DNA from 2 places in the Clostridium sp. C1 genome. Region 2 is predicted to be linked to the other one. Evidence: a T-box and tRNA genes for the amino acid it is inferred to sense, from the RefSeq annotation. Region 2 holds a T-box; the other holds one or more tRNA genes.
The links. A T-box is a leader RNA that pairs with one kind of tRNA and senses whether it is charged. The one in region 2 lies ahead of ileS (isoleucine--tRNA ligase), so its partner is inferred to be a tRNA-Ile.

Region 1 (3,333 bases), 660 kb from region 2:
ACTTTGCAGTTTTTAACTGGAAAGAAAACAATTTTAAAATTAAAAAAAGAAAAAATGATTTTAAAAATCAAACATGTTCAAAAGATATTTGCTTTAGGTATGGCTGGATTTATGATGGGGATTACAAATTCAGTTGTGACAATTGTCTGTAATGTGACTTTGCAGACTTATGGTGGAGATTTCTATATTGCCATTATGACTATTATTAATTCTATTAGAGAGGTTGTGTCTTTACCCGGTCAAGGTTTAGCCAATGCTTCACAGCCAGTTCTTGGCTATAATTACGGAGCAAAACAATATCAAAGAGTTTTAAAAGGCATTCGTTTTACGACATTGACTTGCTTTTTAACGAGTTTTGTATTGTGGTTGAGTATTACCTTATTTCCTCAGCTCTATATTCAAATCTTTAGTCACAATCCTGATATTTTAAAAGAAGGAGTTCAAGCCATTCATTTATATTTCTTTGGTTTCTTTATGATGGCTTTTCAAATGAGTGGACAATCTATAGCCGTAGGACTAGGAAAATCAAAACAGGCTGTTTTCTTTTCTATATTTAGAAAAGTCATGATTGTTGTACCACTGACTTTCATATTACCTATATATATTGGTATTCAGGGTGTTTTTATCGCTGAAGCTATTAGTAATTTTATTGGTGGGGGAGCCTGTTATTTAACAATGTTATTAACGATTGGAAAAGATCTCAAGAAGAAAGTGAGAACTTTAGAATAATAAGGACTCTTGTTGAAATGATGGCAAGGAGGAAAATGGAAATGATTGTAGATTTTATGGATGGAGCATTTTTCTGGATTGTATTAGCTTTATTTGTGGCTATATCTTGTATGTTGTTGAGTCAAAAGAAATAATAATAGGGGGAGCATATTGAAGATATGCTTTCTTTTTTGATTCAAGTCATAAAGGAATTTCTTTTTTCATATAAATAAACGGGTGATGATTCATATGAAAAAAACGATGTCTTTTATTATCCTTTTTGCTTTATGTACATGTTTATATAAACCAGTGATTCATGTATCATCATCAAAATTATTAAATCAAAGAGTGATTGTATTAGACCCAGGTCATGGTGGTTTAGATAATGGTGCCAGTGTAGCAGGGGTGGATGAGGATACTTTAAATTTGAAAATCAGTTTTGCTTTAAAAGAGGAATTAGAATCACGAGGGGCTACAGTATATATGACACGTACTGATGATCAAGATATGACAAAAAGAAATTATAACTATTCTAAACAAGATGATATGTATTTAAGAGCTTTGCAAGTAGATGCATATCAACCAGATCTATTTTTGAGTATACATCTTAATTCTTCCACATCTAGTGCTTGGGGTTCTCAAGTGTTTTATTATAAAAAAAGTGAAGATGGAAAAAGATTAGCCAATTGCATTCATGATCAGATGAAAACATTAACAGGAACAAGGAAGAATGTTTCATCAAGTAGTTTTTATATTTTACGTGCAACTCAATCATTGGGAGTTTTAATAGAATGTGGTTTTTTATCTAATGCTAATGAACGAGGACAATTAAAAAGTCGTGCGTATCATCAAAAATTAGCAATCGTCATTAGTGATGGTATAGAAGACTATTTTCATTCACTAGCAGCACCTCTATAAAAATATATATAAAAACGAAAAAAAGTATTGACGAAAAATGAAGGCTATGCTAATATATTAGGGCAGTCGTTAATGGGCCTGTAGCTCAGCTGGTTAGAGCGCACCCCTGATAAGGGTGAGGTCGATGGTTCAAGTCCATTCAGGCCCACCATTAATTACTGTCACATATATACATGGGCCTGTAGCTCAGCTGGTTAGAGCGCACCCCTGATAAGGGTGAGGTCGATGGTTCAAGTCCATTCAGGCCCACCATGTATAATATATATTTTTATGGGGCTTTAGCTCAGCTGGGAGAGCGCCTGCTTTGCACGCAGGAGGTCAGCGGTTCGATCCCGCTAAGCTCCACCATATAGGATATAACCTGTATTGAATGTTTTATAAAGCATTTGATGCAGGTTTTTTGTTATTTCATGGAAAATAGTCTATAATAATGTAAAGAGGTGATTAACTATGTGTACAGCTTTTCAATGTCATGGATATTTTGGAAGAAATCTTGATTTAGAAACAGGATTTCAAGAAGAAGTTGTTGTTACACCAAGATTCTATAATTTTCCATTCAAAAATGGAACGGATTTTAAAAATCAATATGCTTTGATAGGGATGGCAACAGTTGTTGAAGATTATCCATTATATGCTGAAGCAATGAATGAAAAAGGTTTATGTATGGCTGGCTTATATTTTCCAGATAATGCACATTATTTTGATCAAGAAGATAAAAAGTTAAATCTAACACCTTATGAATTAATTCCTTATTTTTTAGGTAAATATCAAAGTGTTCATGAAATCAAATCCATCATACATCAACTCCATATTATCAATATACCATTTCTACCACAAATGCCTTTAGCTCCTTTGCATTGGATTATTGCTGATCAAAACGAAAGTCTGATTTTAGAATCAACAAAAACAGGTTTGCAGATATATGAAGATTCATTACATATTCTGACAAATAATCCACCTTATCCATATCATCAGTGGAATGTTCATCATTATATGCATTTAACATCAGCATATCCACAAGATAATTTGATTCATCAAAATATGAAACCATATGGTAATGGTTTAGGAACAGTTGGATTACCAGGTGATTATTCTCCTGCATCACGCTTTATTAAAGCGTTATGGTTAAAAGACAATGCAAAGATGAATGATTGTGAACATGAAAATATCAGCCAGATTTTTCATATCTTAGATGCTGTCGCAATGGTCAAAGGTTCAGTGAAGACCAGTCAAGATAAAGATGATTATACTATTTATTCATGTTGTATGAGCATGAATCAGTTGACTTACTATTATAAAACATATGATAATAATCAAATTCAAGGTATACAAATGAAAAAACTTGATCTTCAAGCTTCACAATTATATATATTTATTTTAAATAGACAACAAAATATCCAATATTATGAAACTGCTTAGGCAGTTTCTTTTGTTTATTATTGATAATAAAAATATTAAAAATGAAACATTTTAAAATAAAGAAGTAAGATATACTTTTTTCTAGAAAATGAAATGATTTTAGCGCTATGAGTTTCATAATAGGAGGAGGAAAAAACATGAATTTTTTTAATAAGCTGCAAGTAGGCTTAGAAAAAATTGTCGGACCATTTGCAACAATGGTCGCTAAGAGTAAGTATATTAAAGCCTTAACAGAAGGGTTTATGTATACTATGCCAATTACTTTAGGTGTAGCAGTTATTGCTGTCT
Region 2 (3,333 bases):
ATATTATAGGGGTGATAAAATGCGTTTTTTAACTTTGCAAAGTAAGGATGTTATTGATGCTTCAACGGGATGTAAAATAGGATATGTTGTTGATTTAGAAATAGACCCACTTTGTCAATGTATACAGGCTTTGATTGTTGAACGTTTTTCGGCTTTTAAGTTTATTTGTTTTTTTAAAGGACCACCGGCCATTGTTATTCCTATCGAGCATGTTATAACGATAGGAGAAGATGTCATTCTTGTTCATGTAGAATGTCCTTAAATCCTTTAAGTGATGTAATATTTCCCGTATTTTCCTCTTTTTTTCATACATATTATATGATATAATGATGTATAGATGTAAGGAGGTTACCTCATGGGATACGGTGAAAAAGTAAAGAAATGGTTTTTTGAAGAAGACGATGATGATGTTTATGAAAATCAAGAAATAGATCAGGAAGAAGACAATGGAAAAACAAGTTTGTTTGAAAAAGCAAAATCTACAAAAACAACTGATGCAATGAAAGCATTAAGTGCAAATAAAGATAGTCATTTGATTTTGTTTGAACCACGTGCATATAAAGAAACACAGGAAATTGCGACGTATTTAAAACAAAAAAGAGCAGCAGTTGTGAATTTACATCGTTTACAAAAAGAACAGTCAAAACGTGTGATTGATTTCTTAAGTGGTGTTATTTTTGCAATTGAAGGTGATATTCAACAAATTGGACCTAAAATTTTCTTATGTACTCCTAAAAATATTGGCGTATCTGGCAATATTACAATGGATGAGTCTGAAAAAGAAGAATAAACAAGTATTAGTAAGCTTTGCTTACTAATACTTTCTTTTTGATTGATGTTAGAACATTTTAAAGGTGACGAAGTTTTTGTTAAGAAAATTTTAGATTATCAATTTCAGGCTTTACAGCATCAACGTATGATTTTAACACCTTTCTATAATCCACATGAAAGAGAAATTGTTAAAAGTGTTATTGGTAAAGAATTAAAAATTGAAAGCTTTGGTGGTTTTCTCAATGCTGAAAATCAGCGTATGATTATCTGTCCTGATTACTATATGATTGATAAAGATGATTTTGAAATACAGCTGGTAGAAATTCTTTATCATCAACAGTTTGGAAAAATACATCACAAAGATATATTAGGGGCATTGATGAATTTAGGTATTAAACGTGAATGTATTGGGGATATTGATGATGGTCAACGTTGCTTTTTTGCTTGTACAAAACAAACTTATCCCTATATTGCTCAAACATTAAAACAGATAAAAAAAGCAAAAGTGCGTTTACAGGAATGTCATGAAGATATTGAAATTGTTCATGATTATATATCACGTTCTTTTATTTTATCAAGTATGCGTTTAGATAAAGTGGTGTCTGCCATGTTTAAGGTTTCTCGTCAATTAGCCAGTGAGGCTATTCGTAGTGGGCATGTCAAAGTCAATTATAAAATTGTTGAAGAAGTGAGTTATTTGTGTCATAATAATGATATGGTATCTTTTAAACATCATGGTCGTGTTAAGATTGTCGATGAAAATAAACAAACTAGACAGGGAAATCATGTTGTAAGTGGATACTTTTATAAGTGAGGTGGAAAGATTGGAACAATTTGATAAGCAATTTCGTGGTTATAATATTGTTGAGGTGAATGACCGTATTCAAGAATTAAAACAGGAAATTGAAAAACAAAAAGAAGTTATTCAGTCTATGGAAGAAGAAATGACTGATTTAAAAGAACAAAACACTTTACTTACGAAAAAGATATCAGTTCATGAAAAGACGAATGAAGAAATTGCCAGACTAGCTTTAAAAGAGGCTAGTGAATTGATTGAAAAAGCCAAACGAAATGCCAATATGATTTTAAAAGAATCAATGGAATATGTGCGTGGTTTGTCTAAGGATATGGATACGTTTAAACAGGAAGCTATTGATTTTAGAGCAAATGTTGTAAAAATGAGCAAAGAAATGTTAGAAACTATTGACAAATCAGAAATTTTCAGTTTAATTAAAGAAGAACAAGAAAACAAATACAATGACAAGGACAGTTTATAAGGAAAGCTTACAGAGAGTTTGCGGTTGGTGAAAAGCAAATAAGGGGAACTTATAATGAATCGGCCTGAGAGTAGCTTATCTGAAATCAAGTAGGATAAGACGTTCATCGCGTTAAGATATAGAGAGCATATCTTTATGATATGAATAAAGGTGGTACCGCGTCATCACGTCCTTTAACAGGACGTTTTTTTATTTGAGAAAGGAAGGAATAAAATGAATTATAAAGACACATTATTGATGCCTAAAACAGACTTTGAAATGCGTGGAAATCTTCCTAAAAAGGAACCAGGTTATGTTCAAAGATGGCAAGAAAACAAAATGTATGAAAAAGTCATCAAACAAAATGAAGGACACGATGACTTTGTTTTCCATGATGGTCCTCCATATGCCAATGGAAATATGCATACAGGACATATGTTAAATAAAATTATTAAAGACGTGATTTGTCGTTATAAAAACATGTTAGGATTGTATACACCCTATATTCCTGGATGGGATACTCATGGTTTACCAATTGAAAATGCTATTCAAAAATTAGGTGTCAATCGTAAAGAATTAAGTACAGCTGAATTTAGAAAAAAATGTTATGAATATGCTTTAAAACAAGTTGACATTCAAAAAGAACAATGTATTCGTGTCGGAACATTTGCTGATTATGATCATCCCTATTTAACATTATTACCAGAATTTGAAGCCAATCAAATTGATGTTTTCGCAAAGATGGCGATGGATGGTTTAATCTATAAAGGATTAAAACCAGTCTATTGGTCACCATCAAGTGAATCTGCTTTAGCTGAAGCAGAAGTGGAATATCATGATGTCAAAAGTCCAACTATTTTTGTGAAATTCCAGGTTAAAGATGGCAAAGGTATTTTAGATACAGATACAAGCTTTGTCATTTGGACAACAACACCTTGGACAATTCCAGCAAACCTTGCGATTTGTTTAAATGCCGATTATACGTATGCACTTGTTCAAAGTGAAAAAGGAAAATTGATTGTCTTAGAAGAATTGGTTGATTCTTTATGGGAAAAATTTGAATTAAAAGAAAAACAGATTTTAAAAACATTTAAGGGACAAGAATTAGAAATGATTACTTGTCAACATCCATTATATGATTGTGAATCATTAGTTATCTTAGGAGATCATGTTACGGCTGAAGCAGGTACAGGATGTGTTCATACTGCTCCTGGATTTGGTATGGATGACTTTATTGTTGGTCAAAAATATGGTTTAGATATTTATTGTAACGTAGATGAACACGGTTGCATGATGGAAGACTGTG

Region 1: it encodes a tRNA-Ile, which carries the amino acid that the T-box ahead of ileS (isoleucine--tRNA ligase) is inferred to sense. The anticodon was not compared.

What each region holds. Positions count from the first base shown of each region.
Region 1 covers NZ_CP073631.1:2,830,796-2,834,128, forward strand. The annotation lists gene KEC48_RS15070 (MATE family efflux transporter) at 1-729, shown strand, start outside; gene KEC48_RS15075 (N-acetylmuramoyl-L-alanine amidase) at 958-1,626, shown strand; tRNA gene KEC48_RS15080 (tRNA-Ile) at 1,701-1,777, shown strand; tRNA gene KEC48_RS15085 (tRNA-Ile) at 1,802-1,878, shown strand; tRNA gene KEC48_RS15090 (tRNA-Ala) at 1,899-1,974, shown strand; gene bsh (choloylglycine hydrolase) at 2,077-3,045, shown strand; gene KEC48_RS15100 (PTS transporter subunit EIIC) at 3,183-3,333, shown strand, end outside.
Region 2 covers NZ_CP073631.1:459,835-463,167, forward strand. The annotation lists gene KEC48_RS02345 (YlmC/YmxH family sporulation protein) at 20-262, shown strand; gene sepF (cell division protein SepF) at 356-790, shown strand; gene KEC48_RS02355 (YlmH/Sll1252 family protein) at 836-1,585, shown strand; gene KEC48_RS02360 (DivIVA domain-containing protein) at 1,596-2,048, shown strand; T-box leader at 2,020-2,225, shown strand; gene ileS (isoleucine--tRNA ligase) at 2,262-3,333, shown strand, end outside.